One region of the Lacrimispora sp. 38-1 genome, then DNA from elsewhere that is predicted to be linked to it. Evidence: riboswitches for the same ligand, from Rfam matches in the RefSeq annotation. Region 1 holds a riboswitch; each other region holds the start of a gene.

Evidence for each region. A riboswitch is a leader RNA that binds a small molecule or an ion and turns the genes downstream of it on or off. The one in region 1 is predicted to bind thiamine pyrophosphate.
Region 2: another riboswitch for thiamine pyrophosphate. It lies ahead of thiM (hydroxyethylthiazole kinase); the one in region 1 lies ahead of thiS (sulfur carrier protein ThiS).
Region 3: another riboswitch for thiamine pyrophosphate. It lies ahead of thiC (phosphomethylpyrimidine synthase ThiC); the one in region 1 lies ahead of thiS (sulfur carrier protein ThiS).

The regions. Positions count from the first base shown of each region.
Region 1 is NZ_JBANEW010000099.1:251,550-256,859, reverse strand. Features, by position in the region: gene thiH (2-iminoacetate synthase ThiH) at 1-141, opposite strand, end outside; gene V7D18_RS26825 (thiazole synthase) at 153-926, opposite strand; gene thiF (thiamine biosynthesis protein ThiF) at 950-1,591, opposite strand; gene thiS (sulfur carrier protein ThiS) at 1,593-1,787, opposite strand; TPP riboswitch at 1,844-1,963, opposite strand; gene V7D18_RS26810 (GNAT family N-acetyltransferase) at 2,658-3,086, opposite strand; gene V7D18_RS26805 (hypothetical protein) at 3,360-3,605, shown strand; gene V7D18_RS26800 (PHP domain-containing protein) at 4,169-4,951, shown strand.
Region 2 is NZ_JBANEW010000043.1:206,242-211,551, forward strand. Features, by position in the region: gene V7D18_RS09310 (helix-turn-helix domain-containing protein) at 1-416, shown strand, start outside; gene V7D18_RS09315 (HD domain-containing phosphohydrolase) at 599-3,205, shown strand; TPP riboswitch at 3,242-3,349, shown strand; gene thiM (hydroxyethylthiazole kinase) at 3,419-4,243, shown strand; gene thiE (thiamine phosphate synthase) at 4,230-4,868, shown strand; gene thiD (bifunctional hydroxymethylpyrimidine kinase/phosphomethylpyrimidine kinase) at 4,865-5,310, shown strand, end outside.
Region 3 is NZ_JBANEW010000066.1:28,073-33,382, reverse strand. Features, by position in the region: gene V7D18_RS19595 (glycoside hydrolase family 2 TIM barrel-domain containing protein) at 1-922, shown strand, start outside; gene V7D18_RS19590 (class I SAM-dependent methyltransferase) at 979-1,809, opposite strand; gene thiW (energy coupling factor transporter S component ThiW) at 2,105-2,656, opposite strand; gene thiC (phosphomethylpyrimidine synthase ThiC) at 2,682-3,989, opposite strand; TPP riboswitch at 4,075-4,183, opposite strand; gene trpA (tryptophan synthase subunit alpha) at 4,242-5,015, opposite strand; gene trpB (tryptophan synthase subunit beta) at 5,008-5,310, opposite strand, start outside.

The sequences.
Region 1 (5,310 bases):
GATACCGGATTGAATTTGTTCCATTCCAGGCAGATACTCCATGTGATTTTTGCGGCATGACGGATCCGTTTCCAGTAGATGTTTCTTCTCAAGAACGGCTTCTGACAAATACTCAGAATCAACCAAAAATTTATTTTCCATATAATGCCCCCCTAGTTATGCAGAAAACCGGTCAGAGGGTCGGAGGCAGCTGCTCCGCGTACAAGAACTCTTCCAAGACCAGAAAGATATGCCTTTCTTCCCGCATCGATTGCCTGACGAAATGCAGATGCCATCAGAGGGAGGTTCCCGGCTGTAGCAAGAGCAGTATTTGCCATAATTGCCGCGGCGCCCATTTCCATTGCCTCACAAGCCTGGGAAGGCCGGCCAATGCCGGCATCAACTATGACTGGAAGATCGATCTCATCTATTAAGATCTGAATAAACTCCCGTGTAGCGAGTCCCTTGTTGGAGCCGATGGGAGAAGCAAGCGGCATAATAGCAGCAGCACCAGCACTCACCAGATCACGAGCTGTATTCAAATCGGGATACATATAAGGCAAAACCACAAATCCTTCGTTTGCAAGAATTTCTGCGGCCTTGATGGTTTCCTGATTATCGGGCAGCAGATATTTGGAGTCCCGCATAATTTCAATCTTCACAAAGTTACCGCACCCTAATTCTCTTGCAAGCCTGGCGATTCGCACTGCTTCCCCGGCATCTCTTGCGCCGGAAGTATTGGGAAGCAGTGTGACCCCTTTCGGAATGTAATCCAGAATGTTTTCCTGTTCTTTCGTATTGGCTCGGCGAACGGCAAGGGTAATGATTTCTGCACCGGCATCCTTTACCGCTGCTTCAATCAGGCTCAGGGAATATTTTCCGGAACCCAGAATGAACCGGGAACTAAATTCCTGATCGCCAATAATCAGTTTGTCGTTTGATTGCATAATGTCTACCTTCTTTCTGTAATTCAAGCTTCATATTTTTCTGCAAGAATGCGGAGCACCATATGTGCCTGATGTGCGGCGCACAACATGACTCGTGAGGACATAAGTCCAATATTATCCTCTACATCACTAACTTCATCTCCACAGAGGTAGAAATGATCTGTAATTCTTCTGGTTCTTACAACGTTAGCGGAATCAATTCCTGCCATTCCGGAAGCGGCGATCAGATACCTTTCAGACATCTTTTCCAGCACACTGTTTACCAGCATAGCTTTAGCCTCAGCCCCATCGAAGGCCTCACAAATGATATCCGCATTACAAAGCATTTCATTAAAGTTATTCTCATCGATTTTCCTGGTATGTGTGATGACTCTTATATATGGTGCGATTTCCTTTAAGTTTGCAGCAAGAGCCTCTGTTTTGAAACAACCGGTTTGGGAAGCCTTATACTGCTGGCGGTGGAGATTAGAAACATCCACTTTATCAAAATCAATCAGAATCAGCCTGCCCACGCCTGCACGGGCAAGGGAAACAGCAATATTTGATCCAAGACCTCCAAGCCCGCAGATAGCGACAGTGGAGCTTGCGAACTTATCCTGCAAAGACTTTCCGTTCCGATTGTCAAGAGCTCTCCTCATTTCATCCATTGTAGGAATGTTGTTCATATCAACCTCCTCCTACAAAACTGACTACCTCAACAACATCACCATTTTGAAGTACTGTTTTCTCATAATGCTCTTTTGTAACGATTACTCCGTTCCATTCAACAGCAATCCGCTTGGGATTGTATCTGGTACCTGCCAGATATTCTGCCAGAGTTTTTCCTGCTGCTTCATGAAAAATGCCATTGATTTTTATCATGATTTTAATCCTCCTTAAAAAAATAGGAAGCTGCCTGATTGGCAACTTCCCATATTACTTATAAATTCAGTCGTCCCTACGTTGGCATTATCCAAATCAGGTTAATGGGTCGAAAGTCACACCTTCCTCTCAGCCTGTTTGGGTAAAAACACCCGCAAGCTCCCCGGTATTAAATTGTTATGAATAATAATACTACTATACGTGTGATTATGCAAGACAAATAAAAGGAAAAAGAGATTTATTTTGAATGCTGCATTTCCGTTCAGGTGCATCAGAGGAAGAAGCCGGGAGAGATGCAACAAGGGTAAACACCTGTGAAGATGATAAAATGGTTATTTTCTGCTTACGTTGCATTGAAATTTCACTTAACAAAGTTTCCGGGAAATCCTTTGTAACAGCAGAAGAGAATTCGTTCTGTATTTCATCAATTGCAAATTTCATACCATCATCACAATTGTGGTATTTTAACAGATCACTTAAGCTCTCCAAAGGTGCATTCTGGTACTAAATACCACACCATAGTCATGGTTTTCCCGGCTCCCTGCCTGCCGCAAAACATTTTAAGCCCAAAGGGGCGAAAAGACAACGATTCCTTGCTTTTCCAACTTTAATTTCTTACGCAGATCAATCAATTTCCACCTAAGGAATACCATAAAATGACCAAACTAAATGGCAGGAAGTTTCAGGCAGAGAAACGCAAAACAGATAAATCCTATAAACATTTTAAAAATTATCATAATACCTCCTTTAAATTTCAGTTTTCTGGATTAACTACAATAAAAAACTACCAGTTTATACTGATAGTTAGGAATTCTCTTTACATATTCAATTTTATTGGCCTTACATTATGCTCATAATATTTACTATAAATTATAACTGTTTCTTTAATGTATATAGTCTGATATCATCTGGAAAACCGTTGACTTCCCCACAAATAACATATCCTTGCTTTTGATAAAAAAGTGGAGCTTGAAAAGAATATGTCGTCAGGTGAGCAATCTGGCATCCGGAGGCTTTTGCTTGATGTTCAATTACTTCCAATAAACGTGATGCTATTTTTTGTCCTCTATAAGCTTCCTGCACCCAAAGAACCTCTATTTCTAAGGATGAGAGATAAGTAGATCCCGATACACCTCCCACAATAACTTCCTTTTCATTTCGTGCTATATTTGTAAACTCTATATTTGGTACTTTTAATTTACCGTTTGTTTTTTTCATATTGTGCTCAAGCATTCCATTTATACGAACTGAATTAAAAAACTCTTGTTCATCACAATCATTATAAATAGTTATAGACATTTTTGTCACCTCCATAAAACCAGTGTAATAATCTTTTTATAAGTAGAATATCATCAAACCTGCTAACTATCAATATTAAGTTTTCAATGTACACTAATACGTTAAATTCTAATTTAACTAATACCAAAAACCTGAAAACAAAATAGTTTATTTTCTCTTCCAGATAGCCATAAGCCGGGATAAAGAGAAACATCAAAATATGTTGGATGGTATAAGTATGCCACGGTCTTTCGAAATCATCAGGCAGTAAAGCTACAGCATGAAGATGGTAAAGTGTTTACTAATTTATACAATATTTTAGCAAAAAAAGAGAATGTTGTCTTACTCTCCAGAAGTGTTAGATTTAAAAAGACCGAATGGTGGGCACCAAGGACAAAAGAAAATAAATTTGGATTTGGCCAAGTCAATTTATGGTATCCGGCAAATAATGAAACGGATTCATCTAAAAGATATATTAGTAGAGTTGTTAAACTTATAGAAGAATATTGCGGTGAGAATTGGATTGACTGGTATGAATAAGTTGTTTTTATTTGAAAAATCAAGGAGACCATTTTTTCTATTTATAAAACGTAAGGATATTGTTTGCGTAAATTCAACAGCGTTTCATGTGGAATTTTATAAAAAGGTGCTGTATAATATACTTAATATAAATCCCCATTATCTGGACTTTCTATTATGTTGGTGCAGATAGAAAGCAGCCTGCTGGGTGGTTACGTACTGAATAAGAATTTTGTGTTATCTGGGAAATATACAGAAAAACGACAAAATAGTAGTAAATATAACCGAAAAATTACCGACAAAACTCCGGAAGTCCGGGAACCCTTATAAAGACTGGGTAGGAATGGTTTTATCGCAGATAATTTAAAAACGACAAAACCCTATAAACGACAAATCGAATAGGCATGGTTTTGTCGTTTTTGCATTAAAATATCTAGTAATGAGGCAAGCAGGAGATTAGAAAAGCGACAAAACGTAGTTTGCTAAAAGGATAAGTGGCATAAGGAATTGCCCGACTGGATATTTGAATATTTTATTTGTGAAGTTATTTTCTCTAACAAAAAATCAGATAAGGAAGTGGCAGTATGGTAGACGGTCATATTCATATTGAACGAGGAGAATATACGTATGAATGGGTAAATCAATTTGTTAACAAAGCAGTTGAAAAGCAATTAGATGAGATTTGGCTACTTGAGCATTGTTATCGGTTTGAAGAATTTGTTCCTATGTACGATTCTGTTTGTGCTTATAGCAATTATGTAGATACATGGTTTCACAGAAAAGCAGGAGTTCTGAAACTGGAAAAATATTTGTCACTAATCAAGCAAATTAGAAACAATCAATTCCCTGTTAAGATTAAGTTTGGTCTTGAGATATGCTATTTCAAAGAGTTTGAAGATTTAGTTGTAGAATTAACTAAAGATAAAGATTTTGATTTTTTGCTAGGTAGCGTTCATTTTGTTGATGATTTTGCCTTTGACCATAAGGAGGAGCATTGGAATGGAATTAATGTCGATGAAATATACCATAGATATTTTGAAACATCTGTTTCACTTGCTAAAAGTGGCATATATGACGGTATAGCTCATCCCGATGCGATTAAACTTTTTGGACATAAACCATCATATTCTCTAACAGAATACTACGCTAGTTTAGCAATGGAGCTTTCTAAAAATGATATGTACGCAGAACAAAATAGTGGAGTATTTCGACGTTGTCCTAATACAGCCACACTAGGTATGGATGAAGAAATGCTAAAAATAATGAGTAATAATAATGTCAAAATCATTACAGCATCGGATGCTCATTGCCCTGAAGATGTTGGTGATAGAATACTAGAACTTAACAATTGTTTAAGAAATAATTAGGTGCAAACTAGGTGCAACGGTGTAACCAGTATCAGAGATTGAAAACCATCCTTTCTATGTGTCTGCCAATTACATGGAACAGACTTTGACTATATCAATAAACAAAAAAACAAACTTGTAAAAGGTGTGAAAAATTTCCGACAAAACTACGGAAGTCTGGGAAGTATTGAAAACAAAGGGTTGAGAGGGTTTTGTCGCAATTATGTAAAAACGACAAAACTCCAAAAAGCGACAAAACAATTCAGTATAGTTTTGTCGCTTTTTTATTAACAATATGTAGTAATGGTGGAAAGAAAAAATTAGAAAAACTGTCTCCAATGGAATTTCAGACGCATTAGGAAGGCTTAAGAAAAGTGGAC
Region 2 (5,310 bases), on a different contig from region 1:
CAAATCTTGAGGTTTTGCTAAACTATGCCAAACGTTATTACGGAAGGCAGTTTTTAACCAGAACCGTAGTTTGTAAAGAATCAGTTGAAAATTTTAAAAAGATTCTAAAGAAGCAGTGCAGTAAGGAGACCATTGAACAGAACGGAATGCCCAGTGTCAAAAATCTGGCTGCAGCTATGGGCTATTCACCCAATTATCTGTCTGATATGCTGAAAAAAGAAACCGGAAAGACAACTCAGGAATATATAAAGCTACAGGTACTTGATATTGCGCAGGAATTACTGATAAAGACAAAAGAACCCATTTATCAGATAGCTGGTAAACTTGGGTTTGAGCAGCCTTCCAGTTTCACTAAATTTTTTAAGCTGCAGACAGGAGTCAGTCCTCTGGATTATCGAAAACATCATAGATTGTGATTAAAAGTTAAAAGTAAGCGATAGATGAAGTATAATCATTTATGGCTTACTATTTTTTATGACAGGTAACTTTATTCTGCTTGACAACCTGACGATAATATAATTAAAATATTTGAAAGAATGCTGGAATGGGATGACAGATAAAAGGGTTGAATCAGAATACATATGATAGAGGTGATGGTATGCTTAGCCATATACGAATGAAAATGCTTCTGATCGTTATTCCGGTATTATGTGTGGTCATCATGCTGAGTTATAGTGCAAGTGTACGGACAGCAAAGAGGATCGTTGATCATGAGACCAGTGAGAGAATATCTGCAGAAAAGGAAATACAGAAAAATATTATTGAAAAAAACATGAATGATGCTGCTGAAATATCACGTGTTCTGGCAGTGTTTGCGGGGAATGGGTACAAAGATTATTCCCCTGATTATTACATTCATATTTTAGAGCCGGTTGTCAGGGATAATCCGTTTATTTTAGGGGCTGGATTCTGGTTTGAACCTTATCTGTATGATCAGTCCCAAAAATATATGGGACCCTATGTGTACAGGGATGGTGACCGGATTATTCCAACTTTCGAATACAGCAGCTCTGATTACGATTACTTTTCACAGAATTATTACACTCTTGCAAAAAAGACGGAAAAAACTGTCTGGACTGATATGTACTATGACCAGACCTCCAATTTGTATATGATTACCTGCTCTCAGCCTGTTACAGACGAAAACGGAACATATATCGGCTGTGTTACTGTTGATGTAGGTCTGTCTTCCATGCAGAAATTTATCTCAGACTACATTGCCAGATATGACGGTACAACCTATATTATTAACAGGGAAGGAACCTATCTTGCTGCGGAAGACGAAGCTGTGGTGAAGGCAAAAGGCAGCGTATACGATTCAGAAAATCAGTCCTTTCTTTTAGCAGTTTCTGAAATCATTTCCAATGAGGATGGAAGCACTTCCTATCACCGGAATAAACAAAAGATCAGTCTGTATTATAAAACGCTCAATGACCTGGGCTGGAAAATTGTTTTTGAGATTCCGGAGAGTTCCATTAATCAGCCTTTGCGTCAGCTGTCAGACACATTTATATGGATTTTCGGTCTTTCTCTGCTGTTTATGTCTTTCACTGTTTTTATTCTCACGGACAGAATTATTGACCGTCCGGTAAACGCTATTTTAAGAGAAATAAAAAGCATTGGAGAACGCCGGCTCGACCAGAAAGTGAGCAGTGAGCTGGTAACAAGATCAGATGAATTCGGATTAATAGGAAAGTCTCTTGAAGAAATGAAGCAGCAGATAAAGCAGAGCAGTGAAAAGCTTAATCAGTCTCTGAATGAGAATGTCGATTCCCAGAAACAGTTAATCCGGCAGAATCAGATCTTAACAGAGCGGGAAACCCAGATGTATCACAGTCTGAAATATGCAAATTCCCTGATGGAAGCCATTCCGGACACGGTATTCGTCATTTCCAAAGAAGGGGTATTTCTAGACGGTATCGGGGATATGGATCATTTGTTTTTTAAAAAGGATCAGTTTATCGGTAAAAATATTAAAGATGTGATGCCCCGCCGCATCGCGGCAAAGGGAAGTGAGCTGATCAGCCAGGTTTTTCTTACTGGAGAGAACCAGAAGATTGAATATGAATGGACCAGTGGACAGGTCAAAGAATATCATGAACTCAGGATTGTAAAATGGTTTGATGATAAAGTCATTGCAATTGCCAGAAACATAACGGAAACTCATAATTATATCAGGGAAATTGAAGAAATCAGTTATCATGATCAGGTGACCGGACTGCATAACAGAAGGTATTTTGATAAAAAAGCGAAAGAACTGGACCGGAAAGAAAATTATCCAATGAGCGTTATTTTTTCCGATCTCAACGGATTAAAGATGGTAAATGACTCCTTTGGCCACGAATATGGAGATTATATGCTGAAACGATTTGCTGAAATACTGGCGGATTCTGAAAAGGAAGGGGAATTGATCAGCCGTGTAGGCGGAGATGAGTTTGCTATTATTTTAAAAAAGACTGAGAAAGCGGAGACAGAACAGTATATCCGGGAATTAAAAGAAAAATGTGCAGGCGAGACCATCAATGGAATCGAGCTGTCGGTTTCATTCGGCTATTGCATTATAACGGATTCTGGTTTATCAGTTCTAAATGCCGTGAAGCTGGCAGAAGATGAGATGTATCAGAACAAATTATATGAGGCTTACAGCAGAAGAAGCAAAACACTGGATATTATATTAAACACCCTTCATGAAAAGAATCCAAGGGAGGAACAGCATTCCCAGAGGGTAGCAGAACTTTGTGAAACAATGGCCAGACAGATGGGGATGCCTGACAGTGACATTAAGAAGATTAAGGCAGCCGGGCTGCTCCACGACATCGGAAAAATTGGAATTCAGGAAGCGCTGCTGAATAAACCGGGTATGCTAACAGAAGATGAATATCAGGAGATCCGCAAGCATTCAGAAATTGGATACCGCATATTAAACACCTCCCCCAATATGTCGGAAATAGCAGAGATTGTTTTATGCCACCATGAACGGTGGGATGGAAAGGGGTACCCAAAGGGAAGAAGCAAAACAGATATTCCGCTGTATGCTAGAATTATATCTATTGCTGACGCCTACGATGCCATGACAAGTGACAGAAGTTACCGGAGGGCACTGCCGGCTGCTTATGCAAGAAATGAACTGATCCGGGGTGCAGGAAAGCAGTTTGATCCGGAGCTGGTTGATTTTTTTGTCAATCATGTAATCGGATTGAATTGACTTCGGATGTCTGCTGTGTTAAAATCGAGAAAAATCAATATAGTTTTGGGGAGCTGGTGACCCGGCTGAGAGGAAGTTTTGAACTTCGACCCGTTTAACCTGATTTGGGTAATGCCAACGTAGGGACAGCCACTCTTACTGAATATCATGAGATATGTCTTTCCTGGCATATCTCATTTTTTTCCCTCAAAACCAGGAAAAGGAGATAAGAAAATGTTTGAACAGATCATTACAAATGTAAGAAACAAGGTACCACTGGTTCATGCAATCACAAACTATGTGACTGTAAACGACTGCGCCAACATCATACTGGCCAGCGGAGGATCCCCGATTATGGCGGATGACATCAATGAGGTCCGTGACATCACTGCTATTTCTTCTGCTCTGGTGCTCAATATGGGAACCCTGAATGAGAGAACGGCTGCGTCCATGACTGCAGCAGGAAAAACAGCAAATAAATGCGGCCTTCCTGTTGTTTTGGATCCTGTGGGAGCAGGGGCATCAGCATATCGGAATAAAACAGCATTTCAGCTTTTGGAAGAGATAAAATTTTCCGTGATTAAAGGAAATATATCTGAAATTAAATTTCTGGCTGCAGGAGAAGGTAGAACCTCAGGAGTAGATGCCTGTGAAGCTGATAAAGTAACAGAGGAGAATTTAAAGAGTGTGGCAGAATTTGCAAGAGCGTTTTCAAAAAGAACCGGCTCTGTCATTGTGATTACTGGTGCCATTGATCTGGTGGCAGATAAGGCCCATGTGTATGCAATCAGAAACGGCCATTCCATGATGAGTAAAATGACTGGAACGGGCTGTATGCTTTCCGCTGTTACCGGAAGCTATATTGGTGCCAATCCCGGTGATATTTTTAACGCATCAGCAGCTGCCGTATGCGGGATGGGTTTGTGCGGTGAACGGGCATATGAGAGAATGTGTGAGCTTCATGGAGGCACCGGTACATACCGTATGCTTTTGATTGATGAAATGAGCGGACTGGATGAAAAAATGCTGGAAGAAGGTGCAAAGTATGAATGTATCTAAAGAAAACATGCTTTTGTATGTGGTCACTGACCGGACGTGGCTTGGCAGCAGCAGGCTTCATGAGCAGGTGGAGGAAATCCTGGAAACTGGTGCTACCTTTATCCAGCTGAGGGAAAAAAATCTTGATTTTGACAGCTTTGTAGCCGAAGGGAAGGAGATTAGAAGAATTACATCAAAGTATAGAATTCCCTTTGTGATCAATGACAACATTAGAGTTGCTCTGGCTGTGGGAGCAGACGGGGTTCATGTAGGCCAGAAGGACTTAGAGGCAAAAAAATGCAGGGAACTGATCGGAGATGACAAGATACTTGGAGTATCCGCCCAGACAAAAGAACAGGCACTTCTGGCTGAAAAAAACGGTGCAGATTATATCGGGGTGGGAGCAGTTTTTGAAACTTCTACAAAAACCGATGCCAGCCCCGTTTCCTTTGAGACTTTAAAAGAAATCTGCAGTTCCGTATCCATTCCGGTCATTGCCATAGGAGGAATTAATGAGGATAATATCTTAAAGCTGAAAGGGAGCAATATTGACGGAGTAGCCGTGATTTCCGCAGTGTTTGCTGCCAGGGATAAGAAACAGGCAGTGAAGTCCCTTTTATCCCTGGCAAAGGAGGCGGTTTTATGAAAAAGGTTTTGACGATTGCGGGCTCCGACTGCAGCGGAGGCGCCGGTATTCAGGCAGATTTAAAGACAATGACTGTCCACAAGGTATATGGAATGAGTGTAATAACGGCTCTGACCGCCCAGAATACCACAGGTGTTACATCAATTATGGATGTGACACCTGAATTTGCAGGACAGCAGATGGATTGTATTTTTACAGACATTATTCCGGATGCAGTTAAAATCGGTATGGTTTCAAACAGCGGGATTATAGAGACGATTGTGGGAAAGCTGACAGAATACAGCGTGAAAAATCTGGTAGTTGATCCTGTTATGATATCAACCAGCGGCTCGAAACTGCTTTCTGAAAAGGCGATGGATGCGCTTGTTACCCAACTGCTGCCTATGGCCCTTCTTGTCACACCGAATATTCCGGAAGCGGAGGCACTTTGGAATATGAAAAT
Region 3 (5,310 bases), on a different contig from region 1:
GAGAAACCAGACGGCAGCAGCACTCTTAGACGAAAAAGTGAAGGACGGAGCATTTGAGGTATGCGAAGACGATCGTTATATTCATATTAATGGGAAAAGCTTTTTCTACACCTACAGTAAATTGACAGGAATATTTCAGAAAATGAACTTTGAAAACCATTCCATTCTGGAACGTCCTATGGAAATTAATATCTGGAGAGCACCTACGGATAATGACAGTGATATTAAAAGTAAATGGATGGAGGCTCACTATCACCGTGCTTCTTCCAGAGGGTATGAAACCAGATGGGAAGAAAAAGAAGGCTGCCTTGAAATATCCACTGTGATGTCTATGGTAGCAGCACCCATTCAGCGGATTTTAATGATTGATGCGTTATGGACGATCGGAGCAGATGGCGCTTTAAGCGGAAAGCTGGATGTAAAGAGAGATAAGGAGTTTCCGGAACTTCCACGGTTTGGTCTCAGACTGTTCCTTTCAAAACAGATGGATCAGGTGACCTATTTCGGACTTGGCCCTGTCGAAAACTATATAGATAAGAAAAATGCCAGCTATCATGGTCTGTTTTCTTCCAGCGTAAAAGAAATGCATGAGGACTATTTAAGACCACAGGAAAACGGAAGCCGCAGTGATTGTGACTTTGTAACCATAGAGGGAGGCAGTCTGTCACTCACTGTTGCAGCTCATAAGGCATTCTCTTTCCATGCATCAGAATATACACAGGAGGAACTGACGGAAAAAGCCCATAATTATGAATTGATTCCTTCCGGCTTTACAGAATTCTGTGTGGACTACCGGCAGAACGGAATGGGATCGGAAAGCTGCGGACCGGAACTCCGGAAAGAATATATGTTTGAGGAAGAAGAATTTACATTTGAGTTTAAGATGGTGCCCGGAAGTAACCGGAACGGTTCCATGAAATAAATTCGAAATACGAAAATATGGAAGACAGGGGAGATGCATAAGCACCTCCCCTTATACTATTTCTCTAAAATCACCGCAATTGTTGGGCTTTCCTTTTTCCATGGAGTCCCAGACACGTCTGCATATGTACCACAGACTTTAAAGCCAGATGCTTCCACCTCTTTTATCAGAGTCGCTTCTGTATAATAGGTATTCCAGAGATAGTAAACAGAAGCTCCTGTTTTTGAAATAATGACGTATTGATCCAGGGTTACATTAACAGGATACTTGCAGCATCTTTTCAATTCAGCATATTCATCCTCCCGCCAGAAACCGTTGCTTTCATGAATATCCCATATCTGTTTTTCCTGGAAACTATCGAATTCATTTAAGGAAAAAGCATCAAACAAAAATTTACCTCCTGGTTTTAAACGGTCATAAACCTGTTTTAAAACGATTTTTCTTTTCTCAGGAGAAAGAGCACCGTAATCACAGTAAATCATTACTGCAAAATCAAATGTACGGTTTAATTCAAGGGAAAGATAGTTCTGACAGGAATAATCGATGTTTAACTTTTTTTCAGCAGCTGATTTTTTTGCATAATCAATGGAACGTGAGGAAAAATCCACTCCGGTTACATTAAATCCGGATTTTGAAAAGAATTCTCCATAGATTCCGGGACCGCACCCTAAATCCAGCAGCAGGGGATAGTCTTTGGGCGGAACCGTTTTGGCAATCCATTCCGCTGATTTCCGGATAAAATCCAGCTTTCGGCTGGCACCGTCAAATTCCGGATCAAGATGGGCTTTCAGCATTTGTCTGGAAATGTATTCATCATCCCAAAAAGGAATACTGGTTTCCTGATATAATTCAGGTCGTTTTAATAAATCTTTGATTTCATACAGCATAATGAGCGCCTCCTTATAAATTGGTAAAATAATAGCCGCGGACATTACTCCGCGGCTGTTCTTAAATCGATAAAGAAAAGACTGAGAGTAAATAAAATCAAAAAGCAGGCACAAAAATAAGGCTGACAATTCAGCTTTTAATTTTCGTCTGTTCCATTGATTTTTTTACTCTTTTCCAGCTATATCCATGTCTGCGAATTTATAACATCTGATATACCGGAATTTCTTCACCTCTTTTTATTATTTTTACCTTTTAATCATATTGCAGTATACACGTTTTGTCAATCATAAACCATCAGTTAATCAGCTGGCGCAGATAGGAAAGCAGACCCAGCCTGCGAAACGTTTCTAATAAAAAGGCGGCAAACAGAGTACCGCACACTGTGCTCATAAGAAAGGGAACAACAAAGAAGAAAACTGCAACTTCCTTTCCCAGTATCAGCACTGCAACCGGATAGCTGAGAAGAGCGCCGATCAGCCCGGTTCCTGTAATTTCTCCCACATAGGCCAAAAGAAGTTTTCCGGTCTTTTTAAACAGAAGCGCACTGAGATATGCCCCCACCATGCTTCCGGGGAAAGCCAGAAGCGTTCCGGTACCGGATAAGTTTCTGATGAGAGATGAGACAAATGCCATGGCAACTCCGTAAGCAGGACCTAAAAATACCCCTGCCAGTACATTTACCAGGTGCTGAATCGGGAAACATTTGGAGGCTCCGATGGGAATGGAAAAGCCGGAGAGCGAAACGGTGAGTGCTACCAGCATTCCGCCAGCCGCCAATTTTTTTATGGTAACTCCTGCAGAGGTCTGAGTGACAGCAGCTTTATTTAAATTTGTTTTCGGATTCATGATTTTTTCTCCTTTTAAGTCAATATCATTCGTCATAGATGTTGACAATCTCTCCGTCTAAAATCCGGTTCATATTTTTCATAGCGCAGAAATTACCGCACATGGAACAGGTATCTTCTTTTTCCGGTTTGGAAGATGCACGATACCTTCTTGCTTTTTCCGGATCAATGGACAGAGCAAACATTGCTTCCCAGTCCAGCCGTTTCCTTGCATCACTCATCTGGTAATCCCATTCTTTCGCACCCTTGATGCCTTTTGCCAGATCAGCAGCATGGGCTGCAATCCGGGCAGAGATAATGCCTTCCTTCACATCATCTGCATCAGGAAGCCTTAAATGTTCCGCAGGGGTCACGTAGCAGAGGAAAGAAGCTCCGGCAGCAGCAGCTATGGCCCCTCCGATGGCTGCGGTAATGTGATCATATCCGGGAGCAATGTCAGTGACGAGAGGCCCCAGTACATAAAAAGGTGCACCCTTACAGATAGTCTGCTGGATTTTCATATTGGCGGCGATCTGGTCCAGGGGCATATGTCCTGGTCCTTCAATAATTACCTGTACATCCTTTTCCCACGCACGGCGGGTCAGTTCCCCAAGGGTAACCAGCTCTTCAATCTGGGAAATATCAGAGGCATCCGCAATGCAGCCAGGTCGGCAGGCATCTCCAAGGCTTAATGTCACATCATGTTCCCGGCAGATTTCCAGAATACGGTCATAATGCTCATAGAATGGATTTTCATTTCCAGTCATCTCCATCCAGGCAAAGATGATGGAACCGCCTCTGGATACAATATTAGTCAGGCGTTTTGCCTCTTTAAAACGGTGCGCTGTCTGCTTGTTGATGCCTACGTGAATAGTCATGAAATCCACTCCGTCAAGGGCATGCATTTCCACAATCTGAATCCATTCTTCAGAAGTTATCTCCTTAAGAGGCTTATGATAATAAACAACGGCATCGTAAATGGGCACCGTTCCAATCATGGCCGGGCATTCTCCTGTCAGCCGTTTCCTGAATTTCCTTGTATCTCCGAAGGAACTTAAATCCATAATGGATTCAGCCCCCAGTGAAACCGCATCCTCTACCTTTTTTAATTCCAGATCCATGTCATTTAAATCTCTGGAAGTTCCAAGATTTACATTGATTTTTGTTTTCAGCATGGAACCGATGGCGTTTGGCTCCAGGCAGGTATGGTGTTTGTTGGCAGGGATAACTGCCTTACCTTGTGCAATCAGCTTTATAAGCTCCTCCGGTTTAATCCCTTCTTTTTTCGCTGTGATTTCCATTTCCCGCGTCATAATGCCTTTTCTTGCGGCATCCATCTGTGTGGTGTAATTCATATGTAGTCCTCCTTCATTATTTGGAGGGATTTACGGCTCTGGACAAAAAAAGAGCCCATACCAACAGGTACAGGCCCAGATCAATACATCCGTCTCGTATAAATCCCTACGTTGGCATTACCCAAATCAGGTTATAAAGGTCGAAGTTTGATAACTTCCTCTCAGCCCGCATACGAGCTCCCTCTTGTGGCACTAGTGTAGCACCGGTCTAAATGAATGTCAAGTGGAATTTGCTTAATCAAAGTGGGAGGATCAATCAGTTATTGCAGATTTCATCTCTCTTATGTAGCTGCAGATCGGTTCCACACAGTCTTTTCCATGCATGGCAGCCAGCTTCACAATGGCGCTTCCCACGATAATACCATCTGCATATTTACTTAATTCCTTCGCCTGTTCCGGTGTGGAAATTCCAAAGCCTATGGCACAGGGAATATCTTTGGAATTCTTTACAAGAGAAACCATATCTCCGATGTCAGAGGTGATTTCCTTTCTCACACCTGTTACGCCCATGGAAGAAACACAGTAAACAAATCCCTCTGCTTCTGAAGCAATGGCCGTAATCCGTTCCTTAGAAGTGGGAGCGATCAGAGAAATTAAGTCAATCCCGTACTTTTGGCAGATGGGATGAAGTTCATTCTTTTCTTCAAAAGGCATATCTGGCACGATAAGAGCATCGATGCCGCATTCTGCCGCATTTTTAATGAAACGCTCGCTTCCATATACAAATATGGGATTAATGTAAGTCATAAATGCCAGGGGCACATTTGTTTTTTGCCGAATGCGTGTGACAGTTTCGAAAATTTTATCTGAGGTAGTGCCGGAGGCAAGGGCGCGCTGGTCAGCTTCCTGGATCACGATTCCCTCTGCAACCGGATCAGAAAAAGGAATTCCCAGTTCTATGATATCGGCACCTGCCTTAGCCATGGCAGGAACCAGCTGCTCTGTAATTGCAAGGTCCGGGTCACCGGCTGTAATAAACGGGATAAATGCTTTCCCTTTTGCAAATGCTTCACTGATTCTACTCATAGATTTCTACCCCCTTGTAACGTGCAATTGCGGCCACATCCTTGTCTCCTCGGCCGGATAAGTTAATGACGATAACCTGGTCCTTTCCCATGGAAGGTGCAACTTTTCTGGCATAAGCCACGGCATGGGCGCTTTCAATGGCTGGTATGATTCCTTCCTTCCGGGATAAATATTCAAATGCATCTACCGCCTCGTTGTCGGTAACAGGAACATAATCTGCTCTTCCGGTATCAAACAGTGCGGCGTGCTCCGGTCCGATTCCCGGATAGTCAAGTCCTGCTGAGATGGAGTAAAC